DNA from 3 places in the Streptomyces sp. NPDC048001 genome. Region 3 is predicted to be linked to each of the others. Evidence: riboswitches for the same ligand, from Rfam matches in the RefSeq annotation. Region 3 holds a riboswitch; each other region holds the start of a gene.
What was found. A riboswitch is a leader RNA that binds a small molecule or an ion and turns the genes downstream of it on or off. The one in region 3 is predicted to bind thiamine pyrophosphate.
Positions count from the first base shown of each region.

Region 1: another riboswitch for thiamine pyrophosphate. It lies ahead of ACGF15_RS06200 (thiamine ABC transporter substrate binding subunit); the one in region 3 lies ahead of thiO (glycine oxidase ThiO).
Region 2: another riboswitch for thiamine pyrophosphate. It lies ahead of thiC (phosphomethylpyrimidine synthase ThiC); the one in region 3 lies ahead of thiO (glycine oxidase ThiO).

Region 1 is NZ_JBIDBN010000002.1:406,750-413,407, reverse strand. Features, by position in the region: gene ACGF15_RS06205 (ABC transporter permease) at 1-1,209, opposite strand, end outside; gene ACGF15_RS06200 (thiamine ABC transporter substrate binding subunit) at 1,185-2,279, opposite strand; TPP riboswitch at 2,273-2,378, opposite strand; gene rlmN (23S rRNA (adenine(2503)-C(2))-methyltransferase RlmN) at 2,482-3,588, opposite strand; gene ACGF15_RS06190 (GntR family transcriptional regulator) at 4,018-4,755, shown strand; gene ACGF15_RS06185 (protein kilB) at 5,153-5,581, shown strand; gene ACGF15_RS06180 (DUF6284 family protein) at 5,673-5,918, shown strand; gene ACGF15_RS06175 (DUF6303 family protein) at 5,915-6,217, shown strand; gene ACGF15_RS06170 (DUF2637 domain-containing protein) at 6,214-6,658, shown strand, end outside.
Region 2 is NZ_JBIDBN010000006.1:177,915-184,572, reverse strand. Features, by position in the region: gene ACGF15_RS13125 (DUF5326 family protein) at 52-267, shown strand; gene ACGF15_RS13120 (helix-turn-helix domain-containing protein) at 632-1,402, shown strand; gene ACGF15_RS13115 (SsgA family sporulation/cell division regulator) at 1,553-1,987, shown strand; gene ACGF15_RS13110 (YibE/F family protein) at 2,109-3,479, opposite strand; TPP riboswitch at 3,553-3,685, shown strand; gene thiC (phosphomethylpyrimidine synthase ThiC) at 3,678-5,468, shown strand; gene ACGF15_RS13100 (DUF805 domain-containing protein) at 5,875-6,228, shown strand; gene ACGF15_RS13095 (hypothetical protein) at 6,319-6,658, opposite strand, start outside.
Region 3 is NZ_JBIDBN010000009.1:267,384-274,041, forward strand. Features, by position in the region: gene metF (methylenetetrahydrofolate reductase [NAD(P)H]) at 1-486, opposite strand, end outside; gene thiE (thiamine phosphate synthase) at 633-1,283, opposite strand; gene ACGF15_RS18860 (Rv2175c family DNA-binding protein) at 1,419-1,784, opposite strand; gene ACGF15_RS18865 (NAD(P)/FAD-dependent oxidoreductase) at 1,881-3,140, opposite strand; TPP riboswitch at 3,588-3,700, shown strand; gene thiO (glycine oxidase ThiO) at 3,698-4,858, shown strand; gene thiS (sulfur carrier protein ThiS) at 4,855-5,055, shown strand; gene ACGF15_RS18880 (thiazole synthase) at 5,061-5,861, shown strand; gene pknB (Stk1 family PASTA domain-containing Ser/Thr kinase) at 6,055-6,658, shown strand, end outside.

The sequences.
Region 1 (6,658 bases), on a different contig from region 3:
CAGCGCGTCGAAGCCGCGGACCAGCCGGCCCGCCCGGCGGGTGAGGGCGGCCGCCGCGAGACCGCCGACGGTGACCGAGACGGCCGTCGCCGCGAGCGCGTACCCCAGGGAGTTGCCCACGGCCTCGATCGGCGGGACGAGGAAGGACCCGCCCCGGGAGTCCACTTCGAACAGGGCCCGGTAGTAGTCGAGGCCGTAGCCGCGCGGGGTGTCCAGCGACCGCTCCACCAGGACGGCCGGCGGGGCGAGCAGCAGCGCGGCCACCGTGGCTCCGACGCCGCCCAGCAGCAGCCACTGCGCGGCGCCCCGCGGGCGGTGGGCGGTGTGCGCGGGGTCCACCAGGCGCAGCGCGGCCTCCCGGCGCCGGACGATCCGGGCGTGGACCGCGAGGACCGTGCCCACGGCGGCGAACTGCAGGAGGGTCAGGACGGCGGCGGTGGGCAGGTCGAGGAGGTCGGCGGTCTGCCGGTAGATCTCGACCTCCAGGGTGGTGAAGGTCGGCCCGCCGAGGATCTGGACCACGCCGAAGGAGGTGAAGGTGAACAGGAAGACCATCAGCGCGGCCGCCGCCAGGGAGGGCGCCAGGGCGGGCAGGGTGACGCTGCGCCAGGCGGCGAGGCGGCCCGCGCCGAGCATCCGCGCGGCCTCCTCCTGGCGCGGGTCCAGTTGCGCCCACAGGCCGCCGACCGTGCGGACGACCACCGCGTAGTTGAAGAAGACGTGCGCGAGCAGGATGGCCCAGACGGTCGTGTCCAGGCGCACCCCCCACAGGTCGTCCAGCAGGCCGCCGCGGCCCACCAGGGCGAGGAAGGCCGCGCCCACGACGACCGTCGGCAGGACGAAGGGCACCGTGACGACGGCCCGCAGCAGGCGCCTGCCGGGGAAGTCCAGCCGGGCGAGGACGTAGGCGCCGGGGAGGGCGAGGAGCAGGGTGAGGGCCGTGGAGGCGAGCGCCTGCCAGGTGGTGAACCACAGCACGCCCAGGATGTCCGGGCGGGTGGCGGTCCCGACGATGCGGCCCAGGTCCCAGCCGCCGCCGTGGTGCAGGCCGCGGGCGACGATGGCGGAGACCGGGTAGGCGAAGAAGACGGCGAAGAACGCGACCGGCACCGCCATCAGGGCGAACCGGACCGCCGTCCCGCGCGGCGCCGTCCCCCCGGGGGGCGCCGCGCGGGCGGAGTCGTCTACTTCAGGACGAGCGAGGACCACGCGCGGACCCACTGCTCCCGCTTGTCGGCGATGGTGGCGGGCGCGACGGTCGCGGGCTCCTCCACCACGACACCGTGCTCGGTGAAGAGCTCCGGCAGCTTCGCGTCCGCCACGACCGGGTGGACGAACATGTTCAGCGGCATGTCCTCCTGGAAGGCGGTGGAGACCAGGAAGTCGATCAGGGCCTTGCCGCCCTTCTCGTTCTTCGCGCCGTCGAGGAGGCCCGCGAACTCGATCTGGCGGAAGCAGGTCCCGGTCGCGACGCCGGTGGGCGCCTCCTCCGGCTGGGGCTCCGCGTACAGGACCTCGACGGGCGGGCTGGAGGCGTAGGAGACGACGAGCGGCCGCTCGGCCCCGGACTGCCTGCCGCCCGCCGAGCCGGAGAACTCCTCGTTGTACGCCTGCTCCCAGCCGTCGACCACCTTGACGCCGTTGGCCCGCAGCTTCTTCCAGTAGTCCTGCCAGCCGTCCTCGCCGAAGGCGCCGACGGTGCCGAGCAGGAAGCCCAGGCCGGGCGAGGAGGTGGCCGCGTTCTCCACGACCAGCATGTCCTTGTAGGCGGGCTCGGCGAGGTCGGCGAAGGTGCGGGGCGGCTCCAGCTTCCGCTCCGCGAAGAACTCCCTGTCGTAGTTCACGCAGATGTCGCCGGTGTCGACCGGGGTGACGCGCTTCTTCTCGCCGTCCAGCCGGAACTCGGCGGCGACCCGGTCGAGCCCCTTCGCCTCGTAGGGCGTGAAGAGGTCGTTGTCGAGCGCGCGGGAGAGGAGGGTGTTGTCGACGCCGAAGAAGACGTCGCCCTGGGGGGATCCCTTGGTCAGGATCTCCTTGTTGAGCGCGGTGCCCGCGTCGCCGCTCTTGAGGACCTTGACCGTGTAGCCGGTCTGCTCGGTGAACTCCTTCAGCACCTCTTCGGAGGCGGCGAAGGAATCGTGGGTGACCAGGGTGACGGTGGACCCGCCGCCGTCCTGGCCGCCGGAGCCGCCGGACTCCCCGCCGCAGGCCGCGAGGGCGGTGGCGCCGAGGGCGGTGGCGAGGGCCGTGCCGACGGCACGGCGAAGCTGGCTGTTCATGACGGTTGACTCCCTACGCCGGTATGACCCGGATCAGGTCCGAGGGTCTGCGGCCGTGCCGCACTCTCAGCGCTGTGGTGCGCTCCCCTGTCGGAAGGATGTGCTGTTCATTTGTGCGATCGCACGGGGCACAGTACCAGCCATGGCCCCGGAGCATTCCGGCCGTCCGGGCCGCGGCGGCAAAGGCCGCGGCCCGGGGCGGTCAGCGCTCCTGCGCCGCCAGCTGGCCGCAGGCCCCGTCGATCTCCTGGCCCCGGGTGTCCCGGACGGTGACCGGCACGCCGTGGGCGGCGATCGCCGCCACGAACGCCCGCTCGTCCTCGGGCCGCGAGGCCGTCCACTTGGAGCCGGGGGTCGGGTTGAGCGGGATCAGGTTCACATGGACGCGCCGTCCCTTGAGGAGGCGGCCGAGCAGGTCGCCGCGCCAGGCCTGGTCGTTGATGTCCCGGATGAGGGCGTACTCGATTGAGATGCGGCGGCCCGACTTCTCCGCGTACTCCCAGGCGGCGTCGAGCACCTCGCGGACCTTCCAGCGGGTGTTGACCGGGACGAGCGTGTCGCGCAGTTCGTCGTCGGGCGCGTGGAGGGAGACCGCGAGACGGCACTTGAAGCCCTCGTCGGCGAAGCGCAGCATGGCCGGGACCAGGCCGACGGTGGAGACCGTGATGCCGCGCTGCGACAGGCCGAGGCCGTCCGGCTCCGCGTCGGTCAGGCGCCGGATGGCGCCGACGACCCGCTTGTAGTTGGCGAGCGGCTCGCCCATGCCCATGAAGACGATGTTGGACAGCCGGGCCGGGCCGCCGGGGACCTCGCCGTCGCGCAGGGCGCGCATCCCGTCGACGATCTGGTGCACGATCTCCGCGGTCGACAGGTTGCGGTCCAGACCCGCCTGCCCGGTGGCGCAGAAGGGGCAGTTCATCCCGCAGCCCGCCTGCGAGGAGATGCACATGGTGACCCGGTCCGGGTAGCGCATCAGCACCGACTCCACCAGAGTGCCGTCGTGGAGCCGCCACAGGGTCTTGCGGGTGGTGTCGCTGTCGCAGGAGATGTGGCGCACGACCGACATCAGCTCGGGCAGCAGCTCACCGGCGAGCTTCTCGCGGGCGGCGGCGGGGATGTCCGTCCACTGCGCGGGGTCGTGGGCGTAGCGCGCGAAGTAGTGCTGGGACAGCTGCTTGGCGCGGAACGGCTTCTCGCCGACCGCGGCCACGGCCTCCTTGCGCTCGGCGGGCGTGAGGTCGGCGAGGTGCCGCGGCGGCTGCTTGGCTCCGCGGGGGGCGACGAAGGTCAGTTCTCCTGGCTTGGGCATGGTGCGTCCAGTGTCGCAGACGGAGTCGGCTGACCTTGGCGCCTCCGTCTGGGGAGCGGTGGTTGACGGTGGCCATCGGTGACCCATGGCGGCCCTCAGACGGCCCAGGGACGGCCCGGGCTCCATCCCCTACCGGCTCCCGAAGTCGGCTTCCACCTGCGCGCGACCAACCCACGAGCCCCCGGGAACGGCAGGGCGGGAGCACTCCCGGCCACTGTTCGGCGCCCACCCGGCGCAAGCCCGGGTGCGTGCAGCGGGCAGGCTCCTTCAAGGCCGGAGAAGGGCCCGCTGTCACCGGCCACGCGCACGACTTCCTACTGTGTGTCGACACTCATAGCGGTGGAGTCGGATCATGGCGCCCCTCCGATGGGGTATCCGGTCACCTGTGTGCCAAGCTGTAGATACCACCCTAGGGAAGTGAGGAGCTTGATGGCGGAGACTGCCCGGGAGATTGCCGACGGATTGCGGGAGCGCATTCGGTCCGGTGACCTTGCGCCCGGCGCCCGGCTTCCCGGCGAGCCTGCCCTCGTTAAGCAGCACGGGGTGGCCAAGGAGACAGCACGACGCGCACTCACGTTGCTGGTGTCCGAAGGGCTGGCCGTCCGGCGGAAAGGCAGCGGGACGTACGTCCGCGAGTTCCAGCCGATCCGACGGGTCGCGAATCGGCGCCTCGCTCAGGACGGATGGGGTACCGGACGCTCCATCTGGAGCACCGACGTCGGCGACCGGCCTATGAGCGTCACGGGGCTGCGGGTCTACGAGGCTCCGGCCCCCGATGACGTGGCGCGCATGCTCGGACTCGACGAGGGGACCGCGGTCATCGTCCGAGACCGCGTCTTCTCGGTCGAAGGCGAGCCTGTCCAGGCAGCGGTCTCGTACCTGCCGGCGGCCCTTGTCAGGGAGTCGGCGATCGCCCACGAGGACACCGGCCCCGGCGGCACGTACGCACGACTGGCCGAACTCGGCGCCAAGCCTGTTCGGTTCGTCGAGGAACTGCGCTCGCGCATGCCGAGCCAGGAGGAAACGGAGCGCCTCCGCCTGACCGAGGGGACTCCGGTGGTGGAGATCTACCGGACGGCCCTGACGGAGGACGGCACGCCGGTGGAGGTGAACCGGATGCTCCTCAACGCAGGCGTGTACGTCATGGAGTACCACATCACCGGCTGACCCACGTTCGCCACCGAGAAGGGCCCGCTCACGCGGGCCCTTTTTCGCGCCCTGTTGACCTCCCTAGGGAAGCATGCTTTAAATATCCCTAGGGATGTTCGCCGTTCCCGGGCCCCGGAAGGGGTCCATCCGGCGTGCGCTCATCTCCAGGGGCCCGGGACAGAGCGGGCCGAGGGTCCCGGATCCCTGGTCAACCGGAGGGCGAGACCGAAAGGTCACCGTCTCGCAGCCTGCAACGGGAGCACGCTCCCGAAGGCGAGACATGTACGAACGATCGCCGCAGCGTGATGGCTGCGGCCGGTTGCCTCCCCCGCCCGTCCAGGTTCCTTCGTGGGCTGTACGGGCGGGTTGGAGGGGAGCCGGATGGTCCGGAGCGGTTCGAGTGAGGGAGTTGTCTATGTGGGCGAGTGTGATCGCGGTGGTGGGGACCCTGCTCGGGTCGGTCACCGCTTATGTGCTTCAGCAGCGAGGGAGTGAGCGGGTCGCGTTGCGGCGTGAACGGCTTGCGGCCGTGACCGCGTTGACGGCCGCGCTGGCCGATCACCGGCGTGCGATGTGGGTGCGGGAGGACCTGCGCCTGGCGGGTGCGGATGCTGCGGCCTATGACGCGGCACGGGCGGAGAGCCACGCGACCCGGAGCGCGGTCACCGCACCGATGACCACGCTGGCCGTTCTCGCGCCTGACCTGGTCGACTCCGCAAGGGCGGCGGCCTCCACCGTCTACGCCCTGCGCGGCGCGAGGGACGTCGGCGCTCTGGCCGCTGCGCGGACGGCCGCGATCGATGCGTGCGACCGCTTCGTCGCCCATGCGGCCAAGCACGTCTGACCTGCACCAATACCCCAGACCCGCGCACCCCCGGAGTAGCCGCTCCGGGGGTGCTGTGCGGGTCGTTCACCTGCTAGGGAGACCACGACCCATGAGGAACATCGTTGCACTTCAGGCGGACGAGCGTGAGCCGTCGGCCGCCGAGCTGGATGCGATCGAGAGCGAGCTGCCGCTGATCCTGGCGGAGCTGGAGTTGCTGGACGCGCAGATCACGACCCTCGACCGCATCCCGACCATGCTGGATGCGCGGCGGTTGCGGCGGGCGCGGCGCCGGGTGCTGGCCGCTAGGCGGGCGCTGGCCGACCGCACCACTGGCACGGTCGGGGGTGCGGCATGAGCAGGTTGGAGGGGCCGCGGGAGTTCACGGCGCAGATGTCGGTGTGGGAGGGCCGCTGGCGGTTGTATGTCGTCGTGCTCGGTTCGGCGGAGCGGTGGCCGGAGTTCTCGTTCGGCCGGGGCCGGGTGGTGCCGAGTGTTCAGGAGCGTTCACGGGCGCTCGACCGGTTGGGTTACGTGCTCGCCGACGGGGCGCGGTGGGAGTGGTCGGAGGACAGCGAGATCCCGGATGACCCGGGCTCGCCGGTGCTGCTGATCGCCTCGGTGCGGGTGTGTTCACGGGCGGAGGCGGCCCTGTGAACGCGGCGCATGTCCGTTCAGCGGACCGGGCTTTGTCGGTGGGGACGTGGTTGATCGTGGGTGGGGCGATGCTGTTCTCCATCCTCACGGTCACCCCGTTGATGGCCGCGCACACGGCTGATGCGTGGGACTGGACCGCGCCGATCCTGCCGCTGGTGGTGGATGCGGCGGTGGTGATCGTGGTGAAGCTCGATGATGTGCTGGCCCGTCTCGGCGGGGAGGGCGGGCGCTGGCCGGTGGTGCTGCGGTGGATGACCGGCCTGATGACCCTGGCCCTGAACACCGCGGACTCCGCACTGAAGAAGGACCTGGTCGGGGTGGCGGTGCATGCGGTTGCGCCGCTGCTGCTGATCGTCACCGCGGAGACCGGTCTGGCCTACCGGCGCGCGATCGCCGCCGCCGTCGCCCGCCTGGAAGCCGAGGAGCGCGCCGAGCGCCAGG
Region 2 (6,658 bases), on a different contig from region 3:
GCCGCCTAGCATCGAAGGCACGGACTCGGAGAAAGAGGTAGCGCGATGGCTGTGCGGGAGATTTTCGCGGGGATGCCGTGGTGGGTGAAGTGGATCGCCGTACCCGTCATCGCCCTGGTCGTGTTCGGCGGGCTGATCACGAGCATCGTCGCCTTCGTCGTCGGCCTGCTCTTCAAGGTGCTGCTGTTCGTGGCCCTGGTCGGCGTGCTCGTCTTCGTCGTCAGGAAGTTCACGGCGTCCTCGGGCTCCTCGCGGAGCGACTGGTGAGGAGCGGCGAGGGGCCGGTCGGGCCCCTCGCACGGAGCGGGCGGAGCGGCCCGCGCGGCGCCGGGTGACTGCCCCGGCGCTGCCGTATTAGCCCGCCCGGGGGAACGGAACGGCGTAAGCCCGTGCCGTCCCCCGGCTGCCGTTAGAGTGACAGCCCTCTGCCGCCCCCTCGGCCCATCTCCACAGGTGACGGCTCCGCCCCGAGCCCCTGCCGTCCCGTCCCGGGCAGGTGCCCGTGTCCCGGCCGGCCGGCCCGGAACGGCGGTCCCGGATCTGTGGTCCCCAGGACCGCGGGCTGCGGCGGCCGCGCGGGGGCGGCCCCCGCGGGCGGGCACGCAGCCCGTCACACGCCTGGGGGTGACCTATGGCCAGGGCTACGTCCGCTGCCGTCCCTACCCTGATCGGCTCGGTGCAGCGGGCCTTGAGGCTGCTGGAGGCGGCCGGGGCGCATCGCGACGGCGCGCCCGCCAAGCAGCTGGCGCGGGAGGCCGGCATCCCGCTGGCCACCGCCTACCACCTGCTGCGCACCCTCACGCACGAGGACTACCTGCGGCGGGACAAGGGCGTCTTCACCCTCGGCCCCGCGGTCGACCGGCTGGCCCTCGACCGCTCCCAGCAGAATCGTCGCGCCAGGCTCCAGGACTCCCTGACCCAGTGGCGGGACGCGATCGGCGTCGCCGTCTACTTCGCGGTGTACCGCGAGGGTGAGGTCGATGTCGTGGCGGTCTCCGACACGCCCTACGCCCCGGCCGTCCCCGAGTGGGCCGACTTCCGCGAGACCGCCCACGCCCATGCGATCGGGCAGTGCCTGCTCGGTCAGCTCGACACGGAGGCGCGGCGCGACCATCTCGACCGCCACCCGGTGCAGCAGGTCACGCCCTACTCCGTGCGCGACCGGGAGGCGCTGCTGGAGCGCATGGCCGCAAACGCCCGCCCGGGAACCGTGGTCGAGCGTCAGGAGTACGCGCTCGGAACCGTCTGCGCCGCTATTCCCGTCACCGTGGGTGACATGATCGGGACGATGGCGCTTTCTCTCCCCCTGGAGCAAGAGGCCCGTCTCCGTCCCGCAGTTGAACAGTTGCGGAGGGGAGTGAGGGAGCTCATGGAGTCTCTTGCGTTCTCTATCAGTATCTGAAATATCACTCCTTGTGATCTGCTAGCGGTTCCAGCACGATGGCGTCAAGAGGAACCGGGGGATCGTTCCCGGCCAACTCTTCTTCGTCGGTATGCCAGAACGCCGGTACGTCAGCACGGTTCAATCAGCTCCATCTCTGCGAGGTATGTGATGCGCGAGTCGGTTCAGGCCGAGGTCCTGATGAGCTTCCTGGTCTCCGAGGAGCTCTCCTTCCGGATCCCGGTGGAGCTGCGCTACGAGACAGGCGATCCGTACGCGGTGCGGATGACCTTCCACCTCCCCGGCGATGCTCCCGTGACCTGGGCCTTCGGGAGGGAGCTGCTGCTCGACGGGATCAACGCGCCCAGCGGGGACGGCGATGTGCACATCGCGCCGACCGGCCACGAGCCCCTGTCGGACGTGCACATCCGTCTGCGGGTCGGGGACGACTCGGCTCTCTTCCGGGCGGGGGCCCCGCCGCTCGTCGCCTTCCTGGACCGCACGGACAAGCTGGTTCCGCTCGGACAGGAGCTCGCGCTCGGTGACTTCGAGCTGAGCCTGGAGGAGGCACTGGGGCGCATCCTGGCCGAGGAGAACGCGGGCTGAGGGCGGCAGGGCCGGGAACCGGGCCGGCGGAAGCCCCGGCCGAGGTCCGGGCGGTGGAGGCGCCCGGCCCGGGCACCCCCGGCCGGCATGCTCCGTCACCGGCCGGCCGCCGCCCGGTCGGCTACCGCTTCCTGCGCCGTCCGCGACCGCCGGTCCGCCCTGCCCCCGCCGCGGCGGGCTTCCCCTCGGCGCCGGGCCGGTCCGCGGAGACCACCAGGGCGGCGAGCGCCGTGGTGACGGGTACGGAGGCGACCAGCCCGATCGAGCCGACCAGGGTCCGCACGATCTCCTGCGCCACGAGTTCGCTGTTGGCGACCGTGCCCACACTGGACTGGGCGATGCTGAACAGCAGGAGCAGCGGCAGTGCCGCGCCCGCGTAGGCGAGCACCAGGGTGTTGACGACGGAGGCGATGTGGTCGCGGCCGATCCGGATGGCCGCGCGGTACAGGGCGCGCGGCCCCATCCCCGGGTCCGCGTGGTGCAGTTCCCAGACCGCGGAGGTCTGCGTCACGGTGACGTCGTCGAGCACGCCCAGCGAGCCGATGATGACCCCGGCCAGCAGAAGGCCGCTCATGTCCAGCTCCGGGTAGAGGCCCTTGATCAGACCGGTGTTGTCGTCGGTGTTGCCGCTGAGGCTGGCCCAGCCGATGAACAGCGAGCCGAGCAGCCCGATGAGGAGCAGCGAGATCAGGGTGCCGAGCACCGCCACCGAGGTGCGGGCCGTGACGCCGTGGCACAGGTACAGCGCCATCAGCATGATCGCGCTGGAGCCCACCACGGCCACGACCAGCGGGTTCGACCCCTGCAGGATCGCCGGGAGGATGAACAGCGTCAGCACGGCGAAGGACACGGCCAGGGCGATCAGCGCCATGAGGCCGCGCATCCGCCCGACCAGCACCACCGCCAGGGCGAAGATGCCGGCCAGGACGGCGATCGGCACCTTGCGGTTCACATCGGTGACCGAGTACTGGAGGTCCCTGGGGGCGTCCGGGGCGTAGGCCACCACGACCCCCTGGCCCTCCCTCAGCTGCCGCGGGGCGTCGGGCTGGACGATCTCGACGAACCGCCGCCCCTTCTCCGGGCCGGTGGTCACCTCCACGGTCGCCCGGGCGCAGTCGCCCTGCCGGCGGTTCACCGCCTCCCGTCCCTCCGGGGTGGAGGTGTCGCCGGTCGGCGGCACCTGGGCCGCGTTGACCTCCTCGCAGGACACTCTCTCGAGTGCGACGACGGTGCCCTGCTCGGTCTGGCGGTCGAAGCCCACCCCGGTGCGCTCGTGGCCGGGGGCCCCACCGGGCCAGAGCACGGCCAGGCCCACCAGCACGGCCGTGGCGAAGGGGATGAGCACCGCGGCGATGACCCTGCGGAGGTGCCGGGACACCGGTTCGGCGGGGCCGTGCGCGTGGGAGTGGACATGCCCGGAGGCCGCGACATCGCCGGGGGCGGCTCCGTGGCCGTGGGAGTGCGGTTCGGGAGTCTGCTGCGAGGAGGTCACCGACAGATCATCGCAAGAACGCGAGGGGCCCACTGTTCAGCACGCCCGGCGGGACGCTAGCGTGGTGGCACGTTTTTGCACACGCGGGAGCTCGGAGCACCGGGCTGAGAGGGCGTTGACCTCCGTATATCCGTACGGGACAGCTGCGCCGACCGCCGAACCTGTTACCGGGTAATGCCGGCGTAGGGAGTAGGTCACATGACCACATCGGACGCACACACGCCTGCCTCCGACCAGAGCGGCGAGGCCGGGAGGTCCATCGGCTGGCACAAGGGGTACGTCGAGGGGTCGCGCCCCGACATCCGGGTGCCGGTGCGCAGGGTGCACCTCACCAACGGCCGTGACGTGACGCTGTACGACACCTCCGGTCCGTACACCGACCCCGGGGTCGACACCGACGTGCGCCGCGGGCTGCCGGCCCTCCGGGAGAACTGGATCGTCGCGCGCGGGGACACCGAGGAGTACGCCGGCCGGCCCGTCCGCCCCGAGGACGACGGCGTCAAGCACACCGCGCCGCGCGGGGGACTGCGCAACCTCGACGCCGTGTTCCCGGGACGCCCGCGCCAGCCGCGCCGCGGTCGCGAGGGCCGGGCGGTCACCCAACTCGCCTACGCCCGGCGGGGTGAGATCACCCCGGAGATGGAGTACGTGGCCCTCCGGGAGAACGTCTCCCCCGAGGTCGTGCGCGAGGAGATCGCGGCGGGGCGGGCCGTGCTGCCCGCCAACGTCAACCACCCCGAGATCGAGCCGATGATCATCGGCAAGCGGTTCCTGGTGAAGGTCAACGCCAACATCGGCAACTCCGCCGTCACCTCCTCCATCGAGGAGGAGGTGGAGAAGATGACCTGGGCGACGCGCTGGGGCGCCGACACGGTCATGGACCTCTCCACCGGCCGCAACATCCACACCACCCGCGAGTGGGTGCTGCGCAACTCCCCGGTGCCGATCGGCACGGTGCCGCTCTACCAGGCGCTGGAGAAGGTGGACGGCAAGGCCGAGGAGCTCACCTGGGAGATCTACAAGGACACGGTCGTCGAGCAGGCCGAGCAGGGCGTGGACTACATGACCGTCCACGCCGGTGTGCTGCTGCGCTATGTGCCGCTCACCGCCCGGCGCAAGACGGGCATCGTCTCGCGCGGCGGCTCGATCATGGCCGCGTGGTGCCTCGCGCACCACCGGGAGTCCTTCCTGTACGAGAACTTCGAGGAGCTCTGCGAGATCCTCGCCTCCTACGACGTCACCTACTCCCTCGGCGACGGCCTCCGCCCCGGTTCGATCGCGGACGCCAACGACGAGGCGCAGTTCGCCGAGTTGAGGACGCTCGGGGAGCTGAACACGATCGCCAAGCGGCACAACGTGCAGACCATGATCGAGGGCCCCGGCCATGTGCCGATGCACAAGATCAAGGAGAACATCGACCTCCAGCAGGAGATCTGCGAGGAGGCGCCGTTCTACACGCTCGGCCCGCTCACCACGGACGTCGCCCCGGCCTACGACCACATCACCTCGGGGATCGGCGCCGCGATGATCGCCTGGTGGGGCACGGCGATGCTCTGCTACGTCACGCCCAAGGAGCACCTCGGCCTGCCCGACCGCGACGACGTGAAGACCGGCGTCATCACGTACAAGATCGCGGCGCATGCGGCGGACCTGGCCAAGGGGCATCCCGGTGCGCAGGAGTGGGACGACGCGCTGTCCGACGCGCGGTTCGAGTTCCGCTGGGAGGACCAGTTCAACCTGGCGCTCGACCCGGACACGGCCCGCGAGTACCACGACGAGACGCTGCCCGCGGAGCCGGCGAAGACGGCGCACTTCTGCTCCATGTGCGGTCCGAAGTTCTGCTCGATGAAGATCAGCAGAAGCATCACGGAGCAGTTCGGCGGCGACGATCCGCTGGTCGGCGACGACGAGGCCCGTGCGGGGATGCTGGCCAAGTCGGCCGAGTTCGCGGCCCAGGGCAACCGGCTGTACCTGCCGATCGCCGACTGAGGCCCCGAGGCCGCGATGTCCCCCGGCAGGCGCCGGGGGACATCGTCGTATGCGGGGGTTCCGCGACGGACAGGCTCCCGTGCGGGTCCGCCGCCGTCGCCGCGCACGGGGCCGCCGGAACCGGACCGGGCGGTGGGGCCGCTCGCCCTTCGCTCCGGCGCACGGCTGCCCCCGTGGAGGTGCGAGGGGAGCGGGCTGTCCCCAGGTCCTGGGTCCCCCGCGGGCCTCGCGGGCCGGGGGGCGCCGCCCGCGGGGCGGGCGGCGCTCGGACACGGTTGGGACGCAGGTCGGTGACGTTTCGGCCGTGACCGGTCCGCGCCTTGCCCGGCGACCACCCCATGGATAAGTTTCAGCCGCTTGTCTGAAATTCGATCTGCCCTGACATGGGCATGGGGAGGGGACCGCAGTGAACTGGTACCTGGCAGTACTGAAGAACTACGTGGGATTCAGCGGCCGTGCGCGCCGTACGGAATTCTGGATGTACACGCTCTTCAACTCCCTCGCGACGCTCGTGCTGTACGTCGCGGGCATGGCGATCGACACGATGGTCCCGTACTTCCTCTACTCCGTCGCGACCTTCCTGCCGTCCCTCGCCGTGGCCTTCCGGCGGCTGCACGACACCGGCCGCCCCGCGTGGTGGCTCCTGCTGGGCTTCGTCCCGTTCGTCGGCGGCATCATCCTGATCGTCTTCCTGGCCTCCGAGGGCCAGGAGGAGGCGAACCGGTACGGCGCCAACCCCAAGGCCGTGCCCGCCGCCTGATCTCCACGGCGGCCCGAGTGCGCCGCCCCGTCCCCGTTCGCCGCACTCCCCGGCTCGCCCACCGGCGCCCGGGGGCGGCGGACGGGCCGGTCATTCCGGGCGGTGTTCCGGGCCGCCGAACTCGGGCCCGGAGAAGTCGGGGCTGGAGAACGTCGGCCGCCGCCCGCCGGTCCGGCCCTCCGAGGGGCTGGTGAAGTCCGGCCCGCTGTAGCCGACCTTGGGTATGCGGCCCACCCGCGGCGGCGGGTCCAGCCGGGCCCGGGGGGCGGTGTCGTCGAGGGCCGCCCTGAGGAAGGGCAGCATCCCCCGCTCCAGCAGTGCCGCACCCCAGGCGTCCTTGGCGCTGCGCACCTCGTCCGGCAGCGCGTCGAAGGGTCTGCCGTCGGCGACATGGCTGGCGTCGTTGCGCAGGGCCGTCAGCAGCAGGGCC
Region 3 (6,658 bases):
GGGGAAGGCGGCGACGCCCACGCAGAAGTCCCCGGCCTCCTTGATGAGGCTGACGAGCTCCGCGGCGTAGGTCACACCCCGGGGGTGCCGGACCCATTCGGCCATCGGGTCGCCGGGCGGGTCGCCGCGCAGGGCGAGGATGTTGCGGATGCCGGCGTCCGCATACTGGCCGATCATGTTCCGCAGTTCGGCCACCGAGTGACCGACGGCGGTGAGGTGGGCGACCGGGGTGAGGGTGGAGTCGGAGGCGATCTTCTGGGTGGCCTTCACCGTCCCGGAGCGGGTGGAGCCGCCGGCTCCGTAGGTGACGGAGACGAAGTCGGGTCCCACCGCCTCCACTCTGCGCAGGGCGTTCCACAGGTTGCGCTCCCCTTTGTCGCTCTTCGGGGAGTAGAACTCGAAGGAGTACGTCGTCTCACCGGCTGCGAGCATGTCGCGCACGGTGCGCGCGCGGTCCGTCCTGGTGGAAGCAGTGCCGAGGGCCATACCCGCAGGTTAGCCAGGGTTGGCCGGTCCCCCAACCGGATCAGGGGTTTCCGTCCCGAAATGCCCGGCTGCCGTCCACATGGCGGACTCCCGTGAGACGGCGGCCGGGCCCGCGGGGCACGGCCGCACGCTCCGGGGCGCCCGTCTCAGGCCGCCCGCTCCCGGATCCGCCGGGCCAGTTCGGCGCTCGCCGCCCCCGGGTCCTCCGCCTCGGTGACGGCGCGGACCACGACCACGCGGCGGGCGCCCGCGTCCAGCACCGCGTCCAGGTTGCCGGCGTCGATCCCGCCGATCGCGAACCAGGGTCGCGGGGTCGGGAGCGAGGCCGCGTAGCGCACCAGGCCGAGGCCGGGCGCGTGGCGGCCGGGCTTGGTCGGCGTGGGCCAGCAGGGGCCGGTGCAGAAGTAGTCCACCCCGGGCTCGGCCGCCGCGGCGTCCACCTCGGCCTCCGCGTGCGTGGAGCGGCCGATCAGCACCCCGGAGCCGAGCACCGCGCGGGCCGCGGGCACCGGCAGGTCGCCCTGCCCGAGGTGGAGCACGTCGGAGGCCGCGGCATGGGCCACGTCGGCGCGGTCGTTCACCGCGAGCAGGGCCCCGTGGCGGCGGCAGGCGTCGGCGAAGACCCGCAGGTGCTCCAGCTCCTCCCCCGCCTCCATGCCCTTGTCGCGCAGCTGCACGACGTCGACGCCCGAGGAGAGCACGGCGTCCAGGAACTCGGGCAGGTCGCCCTGGCGCCTCCTGGCGTCGGTGCAGAGGTAGAGCCGGGCGTCGGCGAGCCGGTCGCGGAGCGTGGACATGGGTGGTTCCCCCCGGTGGACGTGCGGGTGCGAAGGGCGCGGTGCCGACCCGGCGGCGGGCGTCGGGACGGCACCGCGCCTCGGCGGTGTCGGGTGCGGCGGCAGCGGCCGCCGCGGGGTCGGATCGCGGATGACTCAGACGGCGAGCGCCTGCGCCCGGCGCTTCACCTCCGTGCCGCGGTTCTCGCCCAGGGCCTGGGCCGGGGTGCCCGGAAGGGTCGGGTCAGGGGTGAACAGCCACTCCAGCATCTCCTCGTCGGTGAAGCCGTCGTCCCGCAGCAGGGTCAGGGTCCCGGACAGGCCCTTGACGACCCGGTCGCCGTCGATGAAGGCGGCCGGCACCTGGAGGGTCCGGTTCTCGCCGCGGCGTACGGCGATCAGCTGGCCCTCCTTGACCAGCTGCCGCACCCGGGTCACCTCGACATCGAGCATTTCCGCGATGTCCGGCAGGTGGAGCCAGGCGGGGACGAGGGCGTCGGTCTTAGCGTCAATCTCGGTCACGGGGACAAGCCTGCCATCCGCGGCGGGCAGCCGGTAGCCGACGCCTGCGCGAGGGCTCGGGGATCCGCCGTCCGGCCGCGCCTGCGGGGACGGCCGTCACAGGACGGCGGACTTCAGCGGGACGGCGGGATCGGCGGCGCGGACCGGGTCCGGCCGGGCACCCGCGGCGATCAGCCTGCGCCCCTGGGCCACGTCGCGCGGCCGGTCCACGGCCAGCACGGCGACGAGCACGCCCTCCCGCAGCCAGAGCGCGGTCCACGCGCTGTCCGCCCACGGGTCGCCGCGCCACAGCAGGGTGTCGGCCGCCGGGTGGTGGCCGGCGTACTGCACGAAGCGGCCGAACTGCTCGGACCAGAAGTACGGCACGGGGTCGTAGGGCTCCGCCCCTCCCCCGGTGATCGCCGCGGCCACGGTGCGCGGGCCCTGGAGGGCGTTGTCCCAGTGGTGGACCAGCAGCCGCCTGCCGTACCGGGCGGACGGGTAGGAGGCGCAGTCCCCCACCGCGTAGACGTCGGGCGCGGAGGTGCGCAGACCCGCGTCGGCCAGGACCGCGCCGTCGGGGCCGAGGGCGATGCCGCTGCCGGCCAGGGCGGCGGTGGCCGGCCGGGCCCCGATCCCCACGACCACCGCGTCCGCGGCGATCCGGCGCCCGGCCCCGTCCTCCGCGCCGCTCCCGGCGAGCGTGACGGCTCCCGGTTCCACCGCGGCGACCCGTTCACCGGTGAGCAGCCGTACCCCCGCCTCGGCGTACCAGCGGGCCATGGGCGCGGCGGCCTCGGCCGGCAGCGAGCCGGCCAGCGGACGGTCGGCGGCCTCCACCACGGTGACGGCGCAGCCCGCCGCCCGGGCCGCGGTGGCGAACTCCGCCCCGATCCAGCCGGCCCCGACGACCACGATCGCGTGCCGGCGTGCGAGGACGGGCCGCAGCCGCTCGGCGTCGTCCAGGGTCCGCAGCAGGTGCACCCCGGGCACGCCCTCCGTACCGGGCAGGGCCACGGGAACGGCGCCGGTGGCGAGGACGAGGGTGTCGTAGGCCACCGGACCGGCCTCGGTGTCCACCTCGTGGTCCTCGGGGCGCACCCCGGTGACCTCGCAGCCGAGGCGCAGCTCGACGCCGAGGGCGTCGAAGTCGATGTCGAAGGCCGAGCCCTCCGCGGTGCCCAGCAGGACCGCCTTGGACAGCGGCGGCCGGTCGTAGGGCTGGTGGGGTTCGGCGCCGATCAGGGTGACGGCCCCGGTGAAGCCGGCCTCGCGCAGGGCGACCGCGGTCTGCACCCCCGCCATGCCCGCGCCCGCGACGACGACCCGCCGCGCGTCCCGTACCCCGTTACCTCCGCCGTGCGTCTGCTCGCTCACCCGGCCACCCTAAGGGCAGCACCCGGCCCGGACGCCGGCGCCGACGGGGCGTCCGGGCGCCGGCTCCTCGACGGCGCCGGTGCCGCGGCCCTCGCGGGACTCCCGCGCCCGCGTCTCGTCTAGGCGCACGCGGCCGGGCGGGAGTTGGGACACCCACGGGCGCGGCGGCCCGCGGCGGTGGTGCCGTCCGTCCCGGGCCGGACACGGCGGACGTCGAGCGCGTCGCCCGTCCGGGTGCCGACCGGCCGGCCGTGCACCGGCTCCCCCACCCGGCCCGGACACGCCCCCGCCGCCGGTGGAGGCGAACCGGGTGCGCGCGCCGACCCGGCCCGGCGCGAGGATGCGCCCGGCGGGCGATCCGGCCGTCGGTGCCCGCTCCCGCCCCGCCCGCCGGGGCCCGGCGGCTGCCTTACCCCGCCCGAGGCCCTGGGTTTAGGGTGGCCACCGTAAGGCACACGCGGGAGCCCGGACGCACCGGGCTGAGAGGGAGGCTGGCCGGCCTCCGACCGTACGAACCTGATCCGGGTCATGCCGGCGAAGGGAGGGGCTGGACGCCCATGTCTCGTACACCGACCGCGCCCGACGTCCTCGTCATCGGGGGCGGCGTCATCGGACTGGTCACCGCCTGGCGGGCGGCGCAGCGCGGGATGCGCGTCACCCTCGCCGACCCCGACCCGGGCGGCGGGGCCGCCCGGGTGGCGGCCGGGATGCTGGCCGCGGTGACCGAACTCCACTACGGGGAGCAGGCACTGCTCGCGCTGAACCTCGACTCCGCCCGCCGCTACCCGGCGTTCGCGGCGGAACTCGAGGAGGCGAGCGGCACGCCCACGGGCTACCGCCGCTGCGGCACGCTCGCCGTGGCCCTCGACGCGGACGACCGCGCGCACCTCAGGGAGCTGCACGACCTCCAGATGCGCTCGGGCCTGGACTCCGCCTGGCTGAGCGGCCGCGAGTGCCGGAGGCTGGAGCCGATGCTGGCGCCCGGAGTCCGCGGCGGGCTGCGTGTCGACGGCGACCACCAGGTCGACCCGCGCCTGCTCGCCTCGGCGCTGCTGACGGCCTGCCGGCGCGGCGGGGTCGAGTTCCGCCGCGAGTGGGCGCGTGAACTGACCGTCTCGGGCGACCGGGCGGCGGGGGCGCTCCTCGCCGACGGCAGCCGCGTCTCCGCGGACCAGGTGGTGCTGGCGGGCGGCAGTCTCAGCGGGCGGCTCGCGGGCGTGCCGCGGGACGTGCTGCCGCCGGTCCGGCCCGTCAAGGGCCAGGTGCTGCGGCTGACCGTGCCGCCGGCCTTCGGGCCCTTCCTCTCCCGGACCGTGCGCGCGGTGGTCCGGGGCAGCCAGGTCTACCTGGTGCCGCGGGAGTCCGGCGAACTGGTCGTCGGGGCGACCAGCGAGGAACTGGGCTGGGACACCACGGTCACCGCGGGCGGCGTCTACGAACTGCTGCGCGACGCCCATGAACTGGTGCCGGGCATCACCGAACTCCCCCTGGTGGAGACCCGGGCCGGGCTGCGCCCCGGCTCCCCCGACAACGCCCCGCTGCTCGGGCGCACCGCGCTGCCCGGGCTGCTGCTGGCCACCGGGCACTACCGCAACGGCGTGCTGCTGACCCCGGTGACCGGCGAGGTGCTGGCCGAGGTGCTGGCGGGCGGCGAACCCCCCGCGACCGCACGCCCGTTCAGCCCCCGCCGCTTCTCACGACAGGAAGTCCCCGCATGAACGTCTCCGTCAACGGCACCCGCCGCGACCTCGCCCCCGGCACCACCCTGGAGGCGGTGGTCGGCTCCCTGAGCACGGCTCCGACCGGGGTGGCCGCCGCGGTGAACGAGACGGTCGTGCCGCGCGGGCGGTGGACCGCGACCCTGCTGTCCGACGGCGACCGCGTCGAGGTCCTCACCGCCGTGCAGGGAGGGTGAGCGCCGTGGCCGACGACCGTCTCGTCATCGGGGGCACCTCCTTCGCCTCCCGCCTGATCATGGGCACCGGCGGTGCGCCGAGCCTGGAGGTGCTGGAGCGCTCGCTGGCCGCCAGCGGCACCGAGCTGACCACCGTCGCGATGCGGCGGCTGGACCCGACCGTGCAGGGCTCCGTCCTCTCCGTGCTGGCGCGGCTCGGCATCCGGGTGCTGCCGAACACCGCCGGGTGCTACACGGCGGGTGAGGCGGTGCTCACGGCCCGGCTCGCCCGCGAGGCGCTCGGCACGGACTGGATCAAACTGGAGGTCGTCGCGGACGAGCGCACCCTGCTGCCGGACGGCGGGGAGCTGCTGGAGGCCGCGGAGACGCTGGTCGACGACGGGTTCACCGTCCTGCCGTACACCAACGACGACCCCGTCCTGGCGCGGCGGCTCCAGGAGGCGGGCTGCGCGGCGGTCATGCCGCTCGGCTCGCCGATCGGCTCCGGGCTGGGCATCCGCAACCCGCACAACTTCCGGCTGATCGTGGAGCAGGCGAGGGTGCCGGTGATCCTGGACGCGGGGGCGGGTACGGCCTCGGACGCGGCGCTGGCGATGGAGCTGGGCTGCGACGCGGTGATGCTGGCCTCGGCGGTCACCCGGGCGCAGGAGCCGGTGCTGATGGCCGAGGCCATGCGGCACGCGGTGGAGGCGGGGCGGCTGGCACGGCGGGCGGGGCGCATCCCGCGCCGCCACTTCGCCGAGGCGTCCTCCCCCGTCGAGGGGCGGGCCGACCTGGCGCACGACCCGGAGCGCCCGGCCTTCTGAAGCCCGCGCGCGCTCCGCAGGCCGCCGGGCGCGGACCGCGGCCGCGCGGGCCCGGCGGGCGCCCCCGCCGGGCCCGACGGGGCCCGGAACGCGGGCGCCGCCGGGCGCGGGGCGGCGCGGCGTGCGTCACAACCGCGCTGCAAGCCCGTACCGGAGCGCCGGGGGCCCGGTGCGCGGCTCGTAGACTCTCCCCGTGGACACGACCCTCCAGGACCCCCTCGTCGGGCAGCTGCTCGACGGCCGCTACCGCATCGAGGCGCGCATCGCCGTCGGCGGCATGGCCACGGTCTACCGGGCCGTCGACACCCGGCTCGACCGGGTGCTCGCGCTCAAGGTGATGCACCCGGAGCTGGCGGCCGACGCGACCTTCGTCGAGCGCTTCATCCGCGAGGCCAAGTCCGTCGCGCGCCTGGCGCACCCCAATGTGGTCGGTGCGTTCGACCAGGGCGCGGAGGGCGCGTACGTCTACCTGGCCATGGAGTACGTCGAGGGCTGCACCCTGCGGGACGTGCTGCGCGAGCGGGGGGCGCTGTCGCCGCGGGCCGCGCTGGACATCCTGGAGCCGGTGCTCGCCGCGCTCGGCGCCGCGCACCGGGCGGGCTTCGTGCACCGCGACATGAAGCCGGAGAACGTCCTGATAGGGGACGACGGCCGGGTCAAGGTCGCCGACTTCGGCCTGGTGCGCGCCGTGGACACCGTGACCAACACCTCGGGGGCGCTGCTGGGCACCGTCTCCTATCTGGCCCCCGAGCAGATCGAGTACGGCACCGCCGATCCCCGGGCCGACGTCTACGCCT